Regions from separate parts of the Streptomyces azureus genome, predicted to be linked through region 1. Evidence: riboswitches for the same ligand, from Rfam matches in the RefSeq annotation. Region 1 holds a riboswitch; each other region holds the start of a gene.

Region 1 (4,622 bases):
GAGACGCGGGCCTCGGGCACCAGGACGCGCAGGGTGCCGTCGTAGCCGCGCCCGGCGAGACCGGCCTGGAGGCGGACCGCCCGGTCGAAGGCCCGGACGAACGCGGTGGCGCCGAGACCGCCCAGCGAACGCCAGGCGGCGGCCCGGGTGGTGTGGCCGAGCCGGGCGGCCTGCGCGTCACGGACCCGGCGCACGGAGTCCAGCAGCAGGAAGCTCATGCGGTACGTCACGAGCGCGACGTCGACGACCGGCGCGGGCACCCCGGCCCGTACCAGACGCGGCAGCAGGTCGGACATGGGCGTGGTGAACGCGAACAGCAGCACCCCCAGGGACGCCGCCGAAGTGCGCAGCAGCAACTCCCCGGCCCGCAGCGGCCCGTCACCGGCGGGGGAGACGAAGCCCTCCGGCCCGCCGACCTGCACGAGCAGCGTCAACGCGCCCGTCACACAGAAACCCAACGGCACCCGGTAGGCCCGCCACAGCCGGCGCCAGGGCACGCCCGCCGGACCCAGCAGCACCACCAGGGCGGTCAGCAGCACCAGAGCCGCGCCCGGCCAGGGCGGCAGCGAGATCGCCAGGAGGGTCAGACCCAGCCCGAGCACGGCCTTGTCCACGGGATGGCGGCGGCGCCAGCGACTGCTGTGCGCCGCCGCGTCGATCGGCAGCACGCGGCTCAGGCCCTTTCGGCCGTGGACTCCTCGGCGGCGTCGGCCGCCGGGCTCCCGGAGTCCCGCTCCCGCGTCCGCTGCTCACCCTGCCGCCGGCCCCGGCGCAGGCCGAAGTAGTAGGCGAGGAAACCGGCGCCCAGGGCCGCCTGGAGGGAGAACAGCGCCGACTCGATCTCACCGGACGGCGGCTCGTACAGGGGCGAGAACCAGGGCTCGTAGTCCGGCTCGATCTCGGTGATCGCCGTCTCCGCCTCGCCGTCGGCGCCCGTGAACGGCTCCTCCTTGTGGTCGCCGAGGCCCAGCGCGAGCGGCAGTACGGCGAGCGCGGCCACGGCGAGCAGCAGCAGGACGTTGATCTTCGTGTTCCTGCTCACCGGGCCACCGCCTCGGTCTCGCTGCGGGACTGCTTATCGGCGATGAGCACACCCAGCCGGGTCAGTTCGCCCTTGCTGGACTGCACCAGCAGCCGCATCACGAGCACCGTCAGCAGTCCCTCGCTCACCGCCAGCGGGATCTGGGTGACGGCGAAGATGGAGCCGAACTTGCCGAGCGCGCCCAGGAACCCGCTGCCCGGGTCGGGGAACGCGAGCGCCAGCTGCACGCTGGTGACGCAGTAGGTGGACAGGTCGGCGACGAACGCCGCGAAGAACACGGCGACCATCAGCGGCACGTCGTACCGCCGCAGCAGCCGGTACACCGCGTATCCCGCCCACGGCCCGACGATCGCCATGGAGAAGACGTTGGCGCCGAGCGTGGTGAGACCGCCGTGCGCGAGCAGCAGTGCCTGGAAGAGGAGGGTGATCGTGCCCAGCACCGCCATGACGGGCGGCCGGAACAGGATGGCTCCCAGGCCCGTGCCGGTGGGGTGGGAGCAGCTGCCGGTGACGGACGGCAGTTTCAGGGCGGACAGGACGAACGTGAAGGCGCCGGAGGCGCCGAGGAGCAGGGTGCTCTCGGGGTGCTCGCGCACCTCACGGGTGAGCGACCGGACTCCGTGGACGACGAACGGCGCAGACGTGACACCCCAGGCGACCGCGTGCGCCGGAGGCAGGAAACCCTCGGCAATGTGCATGGCTCAGCAGACCCTCTCCAGCACCTCGTGGATGGTTGACGCGCCTTGGCCGGTCTCCTGGCTCACGGGTCCCACCGCCCGTACTCCGCCTTCCCGGGTCCCTGGGCCCTGGCGTCACATTCCCGTCGTCCGCCCGAAGGGCGGGCCGCGCGGCGTCTGGCGCGAGCGATCGCAAGGCGCCGGAGCGTCCTCGTGGCGGAGCCACGTGGGCGATTCGGCAACGCGGCGAGCGCGCGTGCCAGGCGTCGCGCGGCAGACGGGAATGTGGCGCCAGGGCCCTAGGACCCAGTGGCTGCCCGCGAGGGCCGGAGCCGGACTTCCCGATCACAGTGGCGAGGGCCGCACCGGCATCACACCGGATTTCCCGTTCACCAAGGCGTGGTGACAGTAATGCCGAGATAAGGGCCATGACAAGCCAGCCGAGGGGGCGCGCGAGGGGGCGCGTGAAGGGGCGACCGCTCGCACACCGGCGCAGGAGGGCTCAGTCGTCGCCCTCGTCGTCATCGTCCTCCCCGTTCTCCCAGGACCGCGGAGGCTGTTCCTGCTTGGGCTTGTCCGCTTTCTCCGGTGGGCCGCTGCTCGTCTCCTGCGTCGGGCTCGCGAGGCCGGGCGTCGGTTCGGCGGGAGGGGGAGTGTCGGGTGTCGCGGGGGAGGGGGTGACATCGGCCACGGTGCCGGCGGTGGGAGTCGTGGCGGCAGCCGGGGCGGAGGAGAGGGGCTCGGCGGAATCGGGGGACGAGGTGGCGGCCGGGCTGCTCGCGGACGGGGACGCGTCGGGTTCCGTGCCCTCCGTCGCGGTCTTGTCGGGCGAGAACCACATCATGCCGGTGAGCATCGCGGCGAGGAAGAGCGCCGCCGCGGCCACCGTCGCGGCCAGTCTCCGGTGGTTGCCGAGGCCGTTGCGGGGCGCGGCGCGACGTGAACGCCCGCCCGGGGCGGTGCGAGCCCCCGTGGGCAGCGCGTACGTGGCCGGGTTGCCGGTGCCGGCCGCCGCGTACGGTCCCGGCCCGGAGGACGGCATCGGGGACGCCGCCTCCGGCAGCGGCTCGGGCAGCCCCCGCCAGGCGCCGCCGGCGAACCACTCGGCGGACTGTTGCGCCGTGGGCCGGTCCTCGGGCTGTTTGGCGAGCAGGGCGAGGAGATAGCTCTCGAAGGCCGGCGGCAGACCGGTGACACCGAGTTCGCGGGGCGGTACGGGGGCGTTGTCGAGGTGCTGGTGGAGGAGTGCGACGGCGGTGTCGGCCTGGAACGGCGGGCGGCCGCTGAGGAGCTGGTAGAGCACGCACCCCAGGGAGTACATGTCGGAGGCGGGACCCGCCGGCCGGCCCAGGGCCCGTTCGGGCGCGAGGTAGAGGCCGGTGCCGACGATCTGGCCGGTGGCGGTGAGCGCGGCGCCCGGGTCGTCGAGGAAGCGCGCGATGCCGAAGTCGCCGATCTTCAGCGTGCCGCCCGCGTCCAGCAGGAGGTTGGCGGGTTTGACGTCCCGGTGCACGATGCCCTGCTGGTGCGCGGCGGCGAGTCCGGCGGCGGCCTGCGCGGCGAGCGCTGCCACCCGCTCGGCCGGGAGCGCGCCGGAGACGGACAGCACCCGGGCGAGGCTGTCGCCCTCGACCAGCTCCATCACGAGGTAGAGCCGGTTGTCGTACTCGCCGAAGTCCAGGACCCCGACCACGTTGGGATGGTTCAGACGCCCGGCCGTCTGGGCCTCCAGGCGGAACCGGGAGGCCGCCGTCGCGTCCGTGTCCTGAGGCAGCAGCAGCTTGACGGCCACCGCTCTGGCGAGCGTCTCGTCGTACGCACGCCAGACCTCTCCCATTCCGCCGCGCCCGATCTCAACGTCCAGCCGGTAGCGGCCCGCTAGCAGCACTCGTCCTCGTCCTATGCTCGTGGGAAGGTCCTCGCCGCAGGCCGTAACTCCCCGCGTCGGAGCGGAGGTTGGTGGGGGGTGCCGCAGCCGACCCAGGATACTGGCGCCGCGTGACCACCGTTCCCCGGTGCGGTGTCGTGGGACGGAACGGTTCCGGAAACCGGGGAGCTAAGGAGCCGTCCGCCGGGGTGATGCTGCGGTGCGCGTGGTTGCCAGGCCTTCGTCTCAGAGCACGCGTGCCGGTCAGGCTGCCGCGCCCGCCCCCCGCGCCCGCTCCTCCCGGCGCGGCAGCAGTGCCACCGCCAGAGCGGGTACGGCCGCGAGGACCAGCCAGGGGACGGCGGCCGGGAGGCCGGTGTCGAGCAGGGAGCCGGTGGCCGCGCTGCCGGCGAGGACGATCAGGCCCGAGACGGACGACAGCGCACCCATGTAGAGGCCGATCCGGCCCTCCTCGGCGAGGTCGGGCACCCAGGCGCGGGCGGCGGGCACGACCAGCATCTGCCCCACGGTGAGCAGCACGACGAAACCCGCGGCCGGCAGCAGCCCGGCGGCACCCGTCCAGCCCGCGGGGCGCGCCGCGGCCACCACCGCGAAACCGGACGCGATCAGCAGCAGCCCGGCGGTCATGGAGCGGCGCAGGTCGAGCCGGTCGCCCGCCCAGCGGGTCACCGGCAGCTGAGCGAACACCACCAGCACCGAGGACAGGGCGAACAGCCAGGACAGCGGCGCCTGGGAGCCCGCCGCGCGCTGCACCTCGTCCGGCAGGGCCAGATACAGCTGGTTGTAGGCCAGCAGGTACGTGCCGTACGCACAGCACAGGGCCAGGAAGCGGCGGTTGCGCAGCAGCAGGCGTGCCCCGCCCCGCTCCCGGACGCGGACCCTGCCGGGGATGTGCTGCGGCATCAGCCTCAGGTGCCCGGCGAGGACGAGCGCGAACACCGCGGCACCCGCGAGGCACGCGGTGCGGAAGTCGACGGCGAGCAGCAGCGCGCCGAGCAGCGGCCCGACGAAGGCC
Region 2 (4,622 bases), on a different contig from region 1:
GAGCAGGGCCGTGACGCACAAGAGCACCAGGCGGGTGCGGGCCACGGACACCCCGAGCGCGGCAGCCGCGTCCTGCCCGAAGGAGAAGGCGTCGAGGGTACGGGCATACGACAGGCACATCACCAGCGTCACGGCCAGGACGGCCAGGCACAGCCACACGTCGGTCCAGCCCGCACCGCCGAGCGAGCCGAGGAGCCAGAACAGCACGCCGCGGGTCGTCTCGGCGTCGGCGGTGGTCATCACGATGAAGGAGGTGAGCGCGGAGAAGAGCTGCATGGCGGCGACGCCCGCGAGGACGACCCGGTCGGTGGTGCCGCCGAGGGTGTGGCTGAGCAGCAGCACCAGCGCGAAGGACACCAGGGCGCCGAGGAACGCGCCCGTGGACACCGAGACGGCACCGCCACCCACGCCCAGGACGACGACCACGACCGCGCCGGTGGAGGCGCCGGAGGACACCCCGAGCACGAACGGGTCGGCGAGCGGATTGCGCAGCAGCGACTGCATCACCGCCCCGCACACGGCCAGTCCGGCCCCGCACAAGGCCGCGAGCAGGGTGCGCGGCAGCCGCAGCTGCCAGACGATCCCGTCGCGGATCGGCGTCAGGTCCGAGCTGCCGAGCCCGAGGTGGGCCGCGACGACGGACCAGACGTCCGCGACCCGGATGTCGGCCGGGCCGACGGTGATCGCCAGGGCCAGGGAGACCACCAGCAGCAAGGCGCCCGCGACACCGAGCGCGGGTCCGCGGAACGTCACCTCACGAGCCCGAACTCGCGCAGTCCGTCGGCGACCTTCTCCACGCCCTCGACCGTGCGGATGGTCGGGTTCATGGCCTGCCCGCTCAGCAGGACGTACCGCTTGTGCTTGACCGCTTCCATGTTCCTGGTGACCGGGTTGGACTCCAGGAAGGCGATCTTCTTCGCTGCCGACTCGGCGGTCTGCGACTTGCGGGTCAGGTCGCCGATGACGAGGACGTCGGGGTCGCGTTCGGCGACCGTCTCCCAGTTGATCTGCGGCCACTCCTCGTGCGTGTCGTCGAAGACGTTCTTCGCGCCGAGGGACCGGGTGATGATGCCGGGCGCTCCGCAACAGCCCGCCATGTAGGGCGACTCGGAGTTGGCGAACCAGTACAGGAGGGTGACGTCGGAGGCGTCGATGCCCCGCGTGGCCTTCGCCATGCGCCGCTGGAGGGAGGCCACGAGCTTGTCGCCCCGTTCCTTCACCCCGAACACGGTCGCCAGGTCGCGTACTTCGCCGTAGACGGTGTCGATGTCCAGTGCCTTGGCGCGCGCGCCGTCACCGCCCCCGGAGTTGTCCTTGCCCGCGCAGTCCGACGGGGAGACGTACGTGGGCACGCCGAGCTTCTCGAACTGCTCGCGGGTGGCGACGCCGCCCTTGCCGAGGGTGGAGACGAAGGAGGCGGCGACGAAGTCGGGGTCGGCGTCCAGGACCCGTTCGAACGACGGGTTGTTCTCGGCAATGCGCGGCACCTTCGCGTTGGCCTTCGCCAGCCCCTTCATGACCGGGTCGGTCCAGGTGGCCGTGCCCGCGAGGCGGTCGGCGAGGCCGAGGGAGAGCAGGATCTCGGTGGTGCCCTGGTTGAGGGAGACGGCGTGTTGCGGCGCGGCCTCGACGCGCACCTCGTGGCCGCAGTTGTCGAGGGTGACGGCGGCCTTCGTGGTGGTGGCCTTCGAGTCGCCGCAGCCGGTCAGGAGCAGGGAGCCGGCCGCGAGCAGGACGGCGGCACGGGCAGGTCGGGCGAGGGGCACGGAAACCAGTCCTCAGTCGTCGAGGGCTCGATCGCGGAGCCCGGTCGTACGCTGCTCCCCCGCCGCGGACCGCCGCGGGGGCCGCCAGCAGGTCTTCGGACTCGGGTTCGTCCGGTACGGGGCGCCTTCCCGGACGTCACACACGCCGTCCAGTGGCCGAGGCCCCGCCCGTCCCCCTCACCGCTGCGCGTCAGTTCCGGATTCGCACCGGATTCCCTGACCCACGTACATGGGTTCGACTGGCCTCGGCAAGCTATCACGGAGGGTGCGGGGGAATCACCGCGCACCCCGCGCCGTTGAGGAGACAGCAGTTCGACAGCAGTTCTTCCGTGACTTTCGAGGAGGCCGCCGGTGTACGGCGACGAGGCAACGGTCCGCAGGATCCTCACCGAGCTCGGCGACACCTGGGCCGTGGTGGGCCTGTCGTCGAACCGGCAGCGCGCGGCGTACGGCGTCGCCGCCGTGCTCCAGCGCTACGGCAAGCGCGTCGTGCCCGTGCACCCCAAGGCGGAGACGGTGCACGGCGAGCAGGGGTACGCCAGTCTGGCGGACATCCCCTTCGACGTGGACGTCGTGGACGTGTTCGTGAACAGCGATCTCGCCGGAGCCGTCGCGGACGAGGCGGTCGCCAAGGGCGCGAAGGCGGTGTGGTTCCAGCTCGGCGTCATCGACGAGGCGGCGTACGACCGGACCCGCGCCGCGGGCCTGGAGATGGTGATGGACCGCTGCCCGGCGATCGAGATCCCGCGACTGGGCTGAGACCTTAACGGCTCCCTGATTTCCCCGTACAGGTTTCCTGAAGCTTTCTCCAGGAAATCCCCGCGTCCGGTCAAATGCACGGCAACAGTCTTCTGCCGGTCGACAATTGATTTCTAGCCTGACGGCCTCTTGCACGCCGAACGCTCTGTTCATTTTATGAGAGGCCCCTAAGAATATGGTAAGTGTCGACCATGCGGTACCGGGGGTGAAGGGGAGTCCGGGCGGACTACGCCGGGACGTCGGGCTCATCGGGCTGATGTGGGCCTCCGTCGGTTCCATCATCGGCTCCGGCTGGCTCTACGGCGCCAAGAACGCCGTCATGATGGCCGGTCCGGCCGCGATCATCTCGTGGGTGATCGGCGCCGTCGCCATCGTCCTCCTCGCGCTGGTGCACGCCGAGCTCGGCGGCATGTTCCCGGTGGCGGGCGGCACGGCCCGTTATCCGCACTACGCGTTCGGCGGCCTGGCCGGCATGTCGTTCGGCTGGTTCGCCTGGCTGCAGGCGGCAACCGTGGCCCCGATCGAGGTCGAGGCCATGATCGGCTACGCCGGCCACTGGGACTTCGCGAAGGGCTTCCTGCACCAGAAGGACAGCACCCTGACGACCAGCGGTCTCATCGTCGCGGTCTTCCTGATGGCCGTTTTCGTCGCGGTCAACTTCCTCGGCGTGAAGGTGTTGGCGCACACCAACAGCGCGGCCACCTGGTGGAAGATCGCCGTCCCGCTGGCCGCGATCTTCGTGGTCGCGGTGGGCAACTTCCACCCGGGCAACTTCACCTCGGAGGGCTTCGCCCCGCTCGGCGCCAAGGGTGTGCTGAGCGCCATCAGCACAAGCGGCATCATCTTCGCTCTGCTGGGCTTCGAGCAGGCGATCCAGCTCGCGGGGGAAAGCCGCAACCCCAAGCGTGACCTGCCGCGCGCGACCCTCGGCTCGGTCGCGATCGGTGCGATCATCTACGTCCTGCTCCAGGTCGTGTTCATCGCCGCGCTGCCCCACAGCACGTTCGCGCACGGCTGGGCCGACCTCAAGTTCCCGGGGATCGACGGCCCCTGGGCGGGCCTGGCGACTCTGGTGGGCCTGGGCTGGCTGAGCGTCGTGCTGTACCTCGACGCCGTGGTCTCCCCCGGCGGCACCGGCCTGATCTACACCACCGCCACCTCCCGCGTCTCCTTCGGCCTCTCCAAGAACGGCTACGCGCCGAAGCTGTTCGAGAAGGTCGACGCACGCGGCGTGCCGTGGTTCGGCCTGATCCTCTCCTTCGTGACGGGTGTCCTCTGCTTCCTCCCCTTCCCGAGCTGGCAGAAGCTGGTCGGCTTCATCACCTCGGCCAGCGTCCTGATGTACGCGGGCGCCCCCCTGGCGTACGGCGTCTTCACCGACAGGCTGCCGAACCACGAACGCCCCTACCGCCTCCCCGGTGGCAGGCTGATCTCCCCGCTGTCCTTCGTGGTGGCCAACCTCGTCATCTACTGGGCCACTTGGGACGTCCTCTGGCGGCTCGGCGTGGCGATCGTCCTCGGCTACGTACTGCTCGGCGGTTATGCCCTCTACGCCAAGAGCAAGGACCTGCCCGACGCACCCCGGATGGACTTCAGGGCCGCCCAGTGGCTTCCGGTCTACCTGCTCGGCATGGGCGTGATCTCATGGCAGGGCGGTTTCGGCGGGCGGGGCAACATTCCGCTGTGGTGGGACATCCTGGCCATCACCGTCTTCTCCCTGGTCATCTACCACTGGGCCCGGGCCGTCGCCTCACGCCCCGAGGAGATCCAGCGCAGCATCGACGAGGTAGTGGTCGTGGACGTGCCCGCGCACTGAGCCTTTCAGCGTGGCCACTGATCGGGTGACGGCATCCCGGTGGGCGGCTGACGGTGTTCCCTTCATACGGCGCGGGCGGCGCCGCCTTCCGGCTGTGCACCGTCATGAGATACCGAGCGCCAAGATCACCAAATGAACTGACCAAGTATTGGAAAGCGTTGAGCCGATTCCTCCGTGAACGGCATAGCGTGATCGTCATGAAACGCCTGAACGTCAGGCGGAACAACTTGAAACCGGGGAGAAGCAACCCACATGAAGACCAAGGGTTTGCGGGCGACCGT
Region 3 (4,622 bases), on a different contig from region 1:
TAACCGCACTCGCGTTCGATTTCACGAACGGTTTCCACGACACGGCGAACGCGATGGCCACGACCATCTCCACGGGTGCCATGAGGCCCAAGGTCGCCGTCGCCATGTCCGCCGTCCTCAACCTGGTCGGCGCCTTCCTGTCCGTGGAAGTCGCAAACACGATCTCCAAGGGCCTCGTCGACGAGGCCGGCATCCGTCCCGAGGTCATCTTCGCCGCCCTGGTCGGCGCGATCCTCTGGAACCTGCTGACCTGGCTGGTCGGCCTGCCGTCGAGTTCCTCGCACGCCCTGATGGGCGGCCTGATCGGCGCCACGATCGCCTCGGCGGGCGTCGGCGCGGTACACGGTGACGTCCTGGTCACCAAGGTGCTGATCCCGGCGATCGCCGCCCCGCTGGTCGCGGGCGTCGCCGCACTGCTCGCCACGCGGCTGACGTACTCCCTCGGCAAGAAGGCCGACGGCAAGGCCTCCGAGAAGGGCTACCGCGCCGGCCAGATCGCCTCCGCGGGCCTGGTCTCCCTGGCCCACGGCACCAACGACGCCCAGAAGACGATGGGTGTCATCACCCTGGCCCTGGTCGCCGGCGGCGCCGTCGCCCCCGACTCCGACCCGCCCATGTGGGTCATCCTGTCGGCGGGTATCGCCATCGCGCTCGGCACGTACCTCGGCGGCTGGCGCATCATCCGCACCATGGGCAAGGGCCTGACGGACCTCCAGCCGCAGCAGGGCTTCGCCGCCCAGACCAGCGCGGCGACGGTCATCCTGGCCTCCTCGCACCTCGGTTTCTCGCTCTCCACGACCCACTCCGTGTCCGGCTCCGTGATGGGCGCGGGCCTCGGCCGCAAGGGCGGCGTCGTCCGCTGGTCGACGGCGACGCGGATGTTCGTCGCGTGGGGTCTGACGCTGCCGGCGGCGGCCCTGGTGGCCGCGCTCGCCGAGTACGTCACCGGCTTCGGCAGCTGGGGTACCGCGGTGGTGGCCGTCTTCCTCGTCGCCTCCAGCGCGGCGATCTGGAAGATCTCGCGGCGTGAGGTCGTCGACCACACCAACGTCAACGACACCGACGAGGCGGAGCCGGCCGGTGTGGTGACCACGGCGATGGCCGCGGTGACGCCGCCGCCGACCGGCACGGCGACGGAGGACCCGGTGCCGTCGTTCCCGGCCCAGGCCGCCGCCGAGCGGACGCCCTCGACGACCACCACGGTCTGACCCCGCCGACCGGTAACAAGGAAGAGTCTCCGATATGAAGATCGACTGGGCGGCCCTCGGCTCCGTCTTCGGCGTCAGCCTCGTGGTCACCGTGGCCCTGGTGGGCCTGTTCACCCTCGGCATCACCGGCCTGTCCCGCCGCGAACGGGCGGTGGCCCAGGGCGGATCCGCGGGCCTCGCGGTCACCGGCGCGTACGCCTGCTTCGCGGCGTGCGCGGCGGCTGTGGGATACGGGATCTATCTGATCGTGGCCTGACGGCCCGACTTCACGAGGTTCCCGCCGGGCGGGACAGGACTTCGTCCTGTCCCGCCCGGTCGTCGTGTGGCAGGGGGCTGGTGTGGGCTTCTCCACAGTCTCCCCTCGCAGGTCAACGGCAAGTTGACGGCTGTTCCCGGCCATGGTGGACTGCCGGGGCCAGTAACGGCGGCAGGAGAGGAAGCCGGTGGAAGTCCGGCGCGGTCCCGCCACTGTCACCGGGGTAGCGATCCCCGGGAGCCAGGAACTCTCACCGCCGGTCTAGTCGAACCAGGGCGTGGACACCCTGAGTGAGGACATATCGCCATGCGCGGCTGCCGATCGAGGTTCAGTACCCCACCCCTGCCCGCCCCCGCGGCCGGCTGAGCCCATGGGTGCCGGTCGCGTCTTCGCGTACGGCGCCGCCGCCGGTCTGATCGGTGACCTGCTGCTCGGCGATCCTCGCCGGGGGCATCCGGTCGCCGTGTTCGGGCGGGCCGCGGGCGCCGTGGAACGGGTGTTGTGGCGGGACCACCGGGGCTGGGGCGCGCTGCACACCGTGGTGTGCGCCGGAGGGGCCGTCGCGCTCGGGGGCGTCGCCGCGCGTGCCGTGCGTGACTCCGCCGTCGCCTCCGTCGCGCTGACCGGTGCCGCCACCTGGGCCGTGGTCGGGGGGACTTCGCTCGCACGGGAGGCGCGGGCCATCGGGCGTGCCCTGGAAGCGGGGGACGTCGACGGGGCCCGGGCGCGGCTGCCGCATCTGTGCGGGCGGGATCCGCAGGCGCTCGACGCCGACGGGATCGCCCGGGCCGTGGTCGAGTCCGTCGCCGAGAACACCTCCGACGCGGTCGTGGGGGCGCTCGTGTGGGGGGCCGTCGGCGGTGTGCCGGGGCTCCTCGGGTTCCGGGCCGTCAACACCCTCGACGCCATGGTCGGGCACAAGTCGGCCCGGTACCGGCGGTACGGGTGGGCCTCCGCGCGGCTGGACGATCTCGCCGGATGGCCGGGGGCCCGGCTGACCGCCGTACTCGCGGCCCTGGCAGGGGACGACCCACGGGGAGCCGTGCGGGCCTGGCGTGCCGATGCCGCCAAGCATCCGAGCCCCAACGCCGGGCCCGTGGAGGCCTCGTTCGCGGGGGCGCTCGGGGTGCGGCTGGGCGGGACCTTGTCTTACGGCGGGCGCGTCGAGCACCGGCCGGTGCTCAACGGGGCGGGGCTCGGCGTCGCCACCCAGGACATCGAACGGGCCGTACGGCTGTCCAGGCGTGTCGGCTGGCTCGCGCTCGGCGTCTGTGTCGCCGCGCGCCGCATCGCGAAAGGGCGTACGTCATGACGGGCGGTGGGCTTCTGGTCGCCGGTACCACCTCCGACGCCGGCAAGAGCGTCGTGACCGCCGGGATCTGCCGGTGGCTGGTGCGGCAGGGCGTCAAGGTCGCGCCCTTCAAGGCGCAGAACATGTCCCTCAACTCCTTCGTGACGAAGGAAGGCGCCGAGATCGGTCGGGCGCAGGCCATGCAGGCGCAGGCCTGCCGGGTCGAGCCGACCGCGCTGATGAACCCGGTGCTGCTCAAGCCCGGCGGCGAGCGCAGCAGTCAGGTCGTGCTGCTGGGCAAGCCGGTCGGGGAGCTCAGCGCCCGCGGGTACCACGGCGGACGGCAGCAGAAGCTGCTCGGGACCGTGCTGGACTGCCTGGAGCAGTTGCGGGGCACGTATGACGCGGTGATCTGTGAGGGGGCGGGCAGTCCCGCCGAGATCAACCTGCGGCGGACCGACATCGTCAACATGGGGATCGCCCGCAACGCCGGGCTCCCCGTGCTCGTCGTCGGCGACATCGACCGGGGCGGTGTCTTCGCCTCGTTCTTCGGGACCGTCGCGCTGCTGTCGCGCGAGGACCAGGAGTGCGTCGCCGGGTTCCTCGTCAACAAGTTCCGGGGGGACGTCTCCCTGCTGGAGCCGGGCCTCGACATGCTCCAGGGGCTCACCGGGCGGCGTACGTACGGCGTCCTGCCCTTCCGGCACGGGCTGGGCATCGACGAGGAGGACGGGCTGCGCGTCTCCCTGCGGGGGACGGTCCGGGAGTCCGTCGTCGCCCCGCCGGTCGGCGAGGACGTGCTGCGCGTCGCCGTGTGCGCCGTTCCGCTCATGTCCAACTTCACGGACGTCGACGCACTGGCCGCCGAACCGGGTGTCGTGGTGCGCTTCGTGGACCGGCCGGAGGAACTCGCCGACGCCGACCTCGTCATCGTGCCCGGGACCCGGGGGACCGTCCGTGCGCTGGAGTGGCTGCGCGAGCGCGGGCTGGCCGACGCGCTCGTGCGCAGGGCCGCCGAGCAGCGGCCCGTCCTCGGGATCTGCGGCGGCTTCCAGATCCTCGGCGAGCACATCGAGGACGACGTGGAGAGCCGCCGGGGGCATGTCGAGGGGCTCGGCGTCCTGCCCGTGCGGGTGCGGTTCGCCCGCGAGAAGACCCTCACGCGGCCGGCGGGCGAGGCCCTCGGAGAGCGCGTAGAGGGCTACGAGATCCATCACGGCGTCGCCGACGTCACCGGAGGGGACCCCTTCTTGGACGGCTGCCGGGTCGGCCAGACCTGGGGCACGCACTGGCACGGCTCGCTGGAGTCGGACGGGTTCCGGCGGGCCTTCCTGCGCGAGGTGGCCGCCGCCGCGGGGCGCCGCTTCGTGCCGGCGCCGGACACCTCGTTCGCCGCGCTGCGCGAGGAGCAGCTCGACCGGCTCGGCGACCTGATCGAACAGCACGCGGACACGGACGCGCTGTGGCGGCTCATCGAGTCGGGCGCGCCGCGAGGACTGCCCTTCATTCCACCGGGAGCGCCCGCATGAGCACTGTGTTGTTGTTGTCGACCGCCGACACGGACCTGCTGGCGGCCCGGGCCGCCACCGGCGTCTCGTACCGGATCGGCAACCCGACCCGCGTGGACGTCGGGCAGGAGCTTCCGGCTCTCCTCGACGGCGCGGACATCGCCGTCGTACGGCTGCTCGGCGGCAAGCGGGCCTGGGAGGACGGGCTCGCCGCGCTGAAGGCGTCCGGCGTCCCGACCGTGCTGCTGGGCGGAGAGGCCGTGCCCGACGCGGAGCTGATGGCCGAGTCGTCGGTGCCGGCCGGTGTGGTGGCGGAGGCGCTGAAGTACCTCGTGGAGGGCGGGCCGGCCAACCTCACC
Region 4 (4,622 bases), on a different contig from region 1:
GAGCAGGGAGTTGCGCATGCCGGTCGTGGCGATGCGCTCGCGCAGGGCCGCCCAGCGCTCCGGCCAGGTCAGTTCCACGTCGTAGTGGTCGGGGTGGAGCACCCCCTTGGCCGTACGAGTCTTCTCCCAGGCGGGCAACGGGCCGATGGGGGTCCCCCCTGCACCGGAGCTTGTCGTAGGTGCTTGGGGGCGCTCGGCGAGATCGGCGGAGGCCTCGTACGCGGCGAGCATGATCCGCTCGGCGATGCGCGTGGAGAGCGCCTTGGCCTCCGGCGAGTCGAAGGGCAGGCGCAGCTTGAAGAAGACGTCCTGGAGCCCCATGGCCCCGAGGCCGACGGGACGCCACCTGGCGTTGGAACGGCCTGCCTGCTCGGTCGGGTAGAAGTTGATGTCCACCACCCGGTCGAGGAACGTGACGGCCGTACGGACGGTCTCGTCCAGCCGCTCCCAGTCGATGTCCCCGCCGGCCTGGTCGACGAGCGCGCCGAGGTTGACCGATCCCAGGTTGCAGACCGCCGTCTCCCCGTCGCTGGTGACCTCCAGGATCTCCGTGCAGAGGTTGGAGGAGTGGACGACGTGGCCCGGCTCGGCGGTCTGGTTGGCGGTGCGGTTGGCGGCGTCCTTGAAGGTCATCCAGCCGTTGCCGGTCTGCGCGAGGGTGCGCATCATGCGGCCGTACAGCTCGCGGGCCGGCAGGGTCTTCTTCGCGAGACCCTTCGCCTCGGCCGCCCGGTACGCGGCGTCGAACTCCTCGCCCCACAGATCGACCAGCTCGGGCACGTCCGAGGGGGAGAACAGCGACCACTGAGCGTCGGCGTTCACCCGCCGCATGAACTCGTCGGGCACCCAGTGCGCGAGGTTCAGGTTGTGCGTACGGCGGGCGTCCTCGCCGGTGTTGTCCCGCAGCTCCAGGAACTCCTCGATGTCGGAGTGCCAGGTCTCCAGGTAGACCGCGGCGGCGCCCTTGCGGCGGCCGCCCTGGTTCACGGCGGCGACCGAGGCGTCGAGGGTCTTCAGGAACGGGACGATGCCGTTGGAGTGGCCGTTGGTGCCGCGGATCAGCGAACCGCGCGCACGGACACGGGAGTACGCGATGCCGATGCCGCCGGCGTGCTTCGACAGCCGCGCCACCTGGTGGTACCGGTCGTAGATCGAGTCCAGCTCGTCCTTGGGGGAGTCGAGCAGGTAGCAGGACGACATCTGGGGGTGCCGCGTGCCGGAGTTGAAGAGGGTGGGGGAGGAGGGGAGGTAGTCGAGCCGGCTCATCAGCCCGTAGAGCGCGGCGACCTCGTCGACGGCCCGGGAGGTGTCGTCCTCGGCGAGACCGGCGGCCACCCGCAGCATGAAGTGCTGGGGTGTCTCGATGACCTTGCGGGTGAGCGGATGCCGGAGCAGGTAGCGGCTGTGGAGCGTACGCAGGCCGAAGTAGCCGAAGCGGTCGTCGGCGGCCGTGTCGATCAGGGCGTCGAGACGGGCGGCGTGGAGGCGCACGAACTCGGCGGTCCGGTCGGCGATGAGGCCCTCCCGGTGCCCGACCGCGACGGACTCGGTGAAGCACGTGACGCCCTGCGAGGCGGCCTCGGCGCGGATGCCGATCGTCAGCAGGCGCGCGGCCAGCCGGGAGTAGGCGGGATCCTCGGAGATGAGGCCGGCGGCCGCCTCCGTCGCCAGCTCGCGCAGCTCCGACTCGTCGGCCCGCGCGGACCGGCCCCGCAGCGCGGCGGCGGCGACCCGGCCGGGGTCGGCGTCGGGGAGGTCGGCGGTCAGCTCGGTCAGGGTCCGCAGCAGCGCGGCACCGGGACCGTCGGGCTCTTTTTCGGCGGCTGAGACCGGATCGGCTGGCGCGATGGTCACGTGGGGCTCTCCCTCGCTCGGCACGGGGGCCTCGCGCAGGGCAGCGGGCAGCACACGAGCGCACGCGGCGTCGCGTCCACCGGCCCATTCCACGAGGCCCGGACGTCAGGCACACCGGCCGGACGGCCGGGCGCGCTGTCGGCAGGTCCTCGGACTGACTCCCATACACGCATGAAGAGGCATGGGTACACCGTTGCGGGACAGTTCCGGATTCACACCGGATTCCCCTGCGGCGACAGCGAGCACGAGCATACATCTTGTGCCGGGTGGAGAAAGCACCCCTAGATGTAGTGTCGCGTCGGTTTCACAGCGTCAACTCGTAGGTGAGGAGAGTGATGTCGTCGAGCTCCGGAATCGGGTTCCAGTCGCGCTCCGGGACACGGACGAAGCCGAGGCGTTCGTAGATGCGGTGGGCGGCGTGCATGGTGCGCTGCGTCGACAGGACGACGCGGACGCAGCCGTCCGTCGCACGGGCGCGGTCGACGCAGGCGCGGACGAGGGCCTCTCCGGCGCCGCGGCCGCGGGCTTCGTGGGCGACGGCGAGCATCCGTATCTCGGCCTCTGAGTGCAGGGCGATGTCGGCCATGGGACCGCCGGCGGGGACGAAGGTGACGCCACCGAGGAGGTGTTCGCCCCGGGTGGCCACCAGGACGTCCGCGGCGGCGGCCCGCTTGGCCACGTCCTTGAGTTCGCCGAGGTACCAGTCGCTCTCACCGAAGTCGAGGAGGCCGTCCTTCAGATAGGCCTGGGCGGTGATCTCGCCGAGGGCGTCGTATTCGGTGGGCTTCACTCGCCGGATGAGGATGTCCATGGTCCGAGTGTGCGGGACGGGTATGACAGCGGGCCGCCGGTTTCTCACCGACGGCCCGTTGTCACCTACGACTCAGTGCGAGGTGCCCGCCGTCGCCGGCGGAAGCTCCACCTGGACCCCGGGGTCGCCCGCGTCGGCCGTGTAGTCCTCCGGCTTGGTCTCGTCGATGCCGTCGGGGGCCTTCAGGGCCCTGAGGACGAAGGTCAGGACGACGGTGACGACGACGTTCAGGACGAACGCCGTGAGGCCGATGTAGCCGATCTCGCCGATGCCCGGGATCTCCTTCGACGAGCCGCCGAAGTGCTTCTGGGTCGGGGAGGCGACGCCGTACGCCGCGACCGTGCCGTAGACCATGCCGACCGCCCAGCCCGCGAGCAGCGCCCAGCGGTGGAACCAGCGGGTGAACAGGCCGCCGACCAGGGCCGGGAAGGTCTGGAGGATCCAGATGCCGCCGAGCAGCTGGAAGTTGATGGCGACCGTCTTGTCCATGGTGAGGACGAAGGCCAGTGCGCCCACCTTCACCAGCAGGGAGACCAGCTTCGAGACCTTGGTCTCCTGGGCGGGTGTGGCGTCGGGCTTGATGAAGTCCTTGTAGATGTTGCGGGTGAAGAGGTTCGCGGCCGCGATGGACATGATGGCCGCCGGGACCAGGGCCCCGATACCGATCGCCGCGAAGGCCACGCCCGCGAACCAGTCCGGGAACATGGTCTCGAACAGCTGCGGGATCGCCAGCTGCCCGTTCTGCACCTTGATCCCGGCGGCGATCGCCATGAAGCCGAGCAGCGCGAGCAGGCCCAGCATCAGCGAGTACAGCGGCAGGATCGTGGTGTTGCGGCGGATCACCTCACGGCTCTTGGAGGACAGCGTCGCCGTGATCGAGTGCGGGTACATGAAGAGCGCGAGCGCGGAGCCCAGCGCCAGCGTGGCGTACGTCCACTGCCCCGCCTCCGCCGGGACCAGCGCACCGCGCGGCGCGCCCGTCGCCGGGTTGGTCTGACCGTACGCCTCGCCGGCCTTGGCGAAGATCTCGTCGAAGCCGCCCAGCTTGATCGGGATGTAGATGATCGCCACCGCGATGACGATGTAGATCAGCGTGTCCTTCACGAACGCGATCAGCGCCGGCGCCCGCAGACCCGACGAGTACGTGTACGCCGCCAGCACACCGAAGGCGATCAGCAGCGGCAGGTCCTTGATGAACCAGTTGGTGTTCTCGCCGCCGCCGACGCCCATCACGTCCAGTACGGCCTGGATGCCGACGAGCTGGAGCGCGATGTACGGCATCGTCGCGAGGATGCCGGTGAGGGCCACGGCCAGGGAGAGGCCCTTGGAGCCGAAGCGGCCGCGCACGAAGTCGGACGTCGTCACGTACCCGTGCTTGTGCGAGACCGACCACAGGCGGGGGAGGAACGTGAAGATCAGCGGGTAGACCAAGATGGTGTACGGCACCGCGAAGAAGCCGGCCGCGCCCGCCGCGTAGATCGCCGCGGGGACGGCGACGAAGGTGTACGCCGTGTACAGGTCGCCGCCGAGCAGGAACCAGGTGACCCAGGTGCCGAACGAGCGGCCGCCCAGGCCCCACTCGTCCAGGCTGTGCTCGTTCTCGGCCTTGCGCCACCGCGCGGCCAGGAAGCCCATGACGGTGACGAGCAGGAAGAAGAAGATGAAGACGGCGAGTGCGACGCCGTTCACGCCGTCCTTCACTCCGACGCACCGCCCTTCGCGGCAGAGCGGGCGCGCTGGTCACGCTGCCACAGCTTGTAGGCGATCACCGTCAGTACGGTGGAGATCAGCACCCACGCCATCTGGTACCAGTAGAAGAACGGGATCCCGATGAAGGCCGGGTCGGTCTTGGCGTACGAGCCGACCCACAACATGGCCACGAAGGGCGCTATGAGGCAGAGAGCGATGACGACGCGCATCGGCGTCACCGTCGCCCCTCTGCCGGCTTCTGGGGCTT

The links. Region 1 has a riboswitch for cobalamin ahead of AOQ53_RS25980 (energy-coupling factor ABC transporter permease). Riboswitches for the same ligand answer to the same signal wherever they lie in the genome.
Region 2: linked by a shared signal. The riboswitch ahead of AOQ53_RS33275 (ABC transporter substrate-binding protein) and the one ahead of AOQ53_RS25980 (energy-coupling factor ABC transporter permease) in region 1 are both predicted to bind cobalamin.
Region 3: linked by a shared signal. The riboswitch ahead of AOQ53_RS31040 (cobalamin biosynthesis protein) and the one ahead of AOQ53_RS25980 (energy-coupling factor ABC transporter permease) in region 1 are both predicted to bind cobalamin.
Region 4: linked by a shared signal. The riboswitch ahead of AOQ53_RS09520 (ribonucleoside-diphosphate reductase subunit alpha) and the one ahead of AOQ53_RS25980 (energy-coupling factor ABC transporter permease) in region 1 are both predicted to bind cobalamin.

What each region holds. Positions count from the first base shown of each region.
Region 1 is NZ_DF968341.1:12,923-17,544, reverse strand. Features, by position in the region: gene cbiQ (cobalt ECF transporter T component CbiQ) at 1-668, opposite strand, end outside; gene AOQ53_RS25985 (energy-coupling factor ABC transporter substrate-binding protein) at 674-1,042, opposite strand; gene AOQ53_RS25980 (energy-coupling factor ABC transporter permease) at 1,039-1,740, opposite strand; cobalamin riboswitch at 1,771-2,131, opposite strand; gene AOQ53_RS25975 (serine/threonine-protein kinase) at 2,222-3,607, opposite strand; gene AOQ53_RS25970 (MDR family MFS transporter) at 3,851-4,622, opposite strand, start outside.
Region 2 is NZ_DF968404.1:12,503-17,124, reverse strand. Features, by position in the region: partial or broken gene AOQ53_RS33280 (FecCD family ABC transporter permease) at 1-753, opposite strand; gene AOQ53_RS33275 (ABC transporter substrate-binding protein) at 750-1,766, opposite strand; cobalamin riboswitch at 1,850-2,010, opposite strand; gene AOQ53_RS33270 (CoA-binding protein) at 2,118-2,525, shown strand; gene AOQ53_RS33265 (APC family permease) at 2,701-4,341, shown strand; gene AOQ53_RS33260 (hypothetical protein) at 4,594-4,622, shown strand, end outside.
Region 3 is NZ_DF968379.1:2,694-7,315, forward strand. Features, by position in the region: gene AOQ53_RS31030 (inorganic phosphate transporter) at 1-1,208, shown strand, start outside; gene AOQ53_RS31035 (hypothetical protein) at 1,243-1,464, shown strand; cobalamin riboswitch at 1,595-1,733, shown strand; gene AOQ53_RS31040 (cobalamin biosynthesis protein) at 1,835-2,776, shown strand; gene AOQ53_RS31045 (cobyric acid synthase) at 2,773-4,284, shown strand; gene cobN (cobaltochelatase subunit CobN) at 4,281-4,622, shown strand, end outside.
Region 4 is NZ_DF968231.1:17,119-21,740, forward strand. Features, by position in the region: gene AOQ53_RS09520 (ribonucleoside-diphosphate reductase subunit alpha) at 1-1,854, opposite strand, end outside; cobalamin riboswitch at 1,978-2,106, opposite strand; gene AOQ53_RS09525 (GNAT family N-acetyltransferase) at 2,159-2,665, opposite strand; gene mctP (monocarboxylate uptake permease MctP) at 2,738-4,366, opposite strand; gene AOQ53_RS09535 (DUF3311 domain-containing protein) at 4,363-4,622, opposite strand, start outside.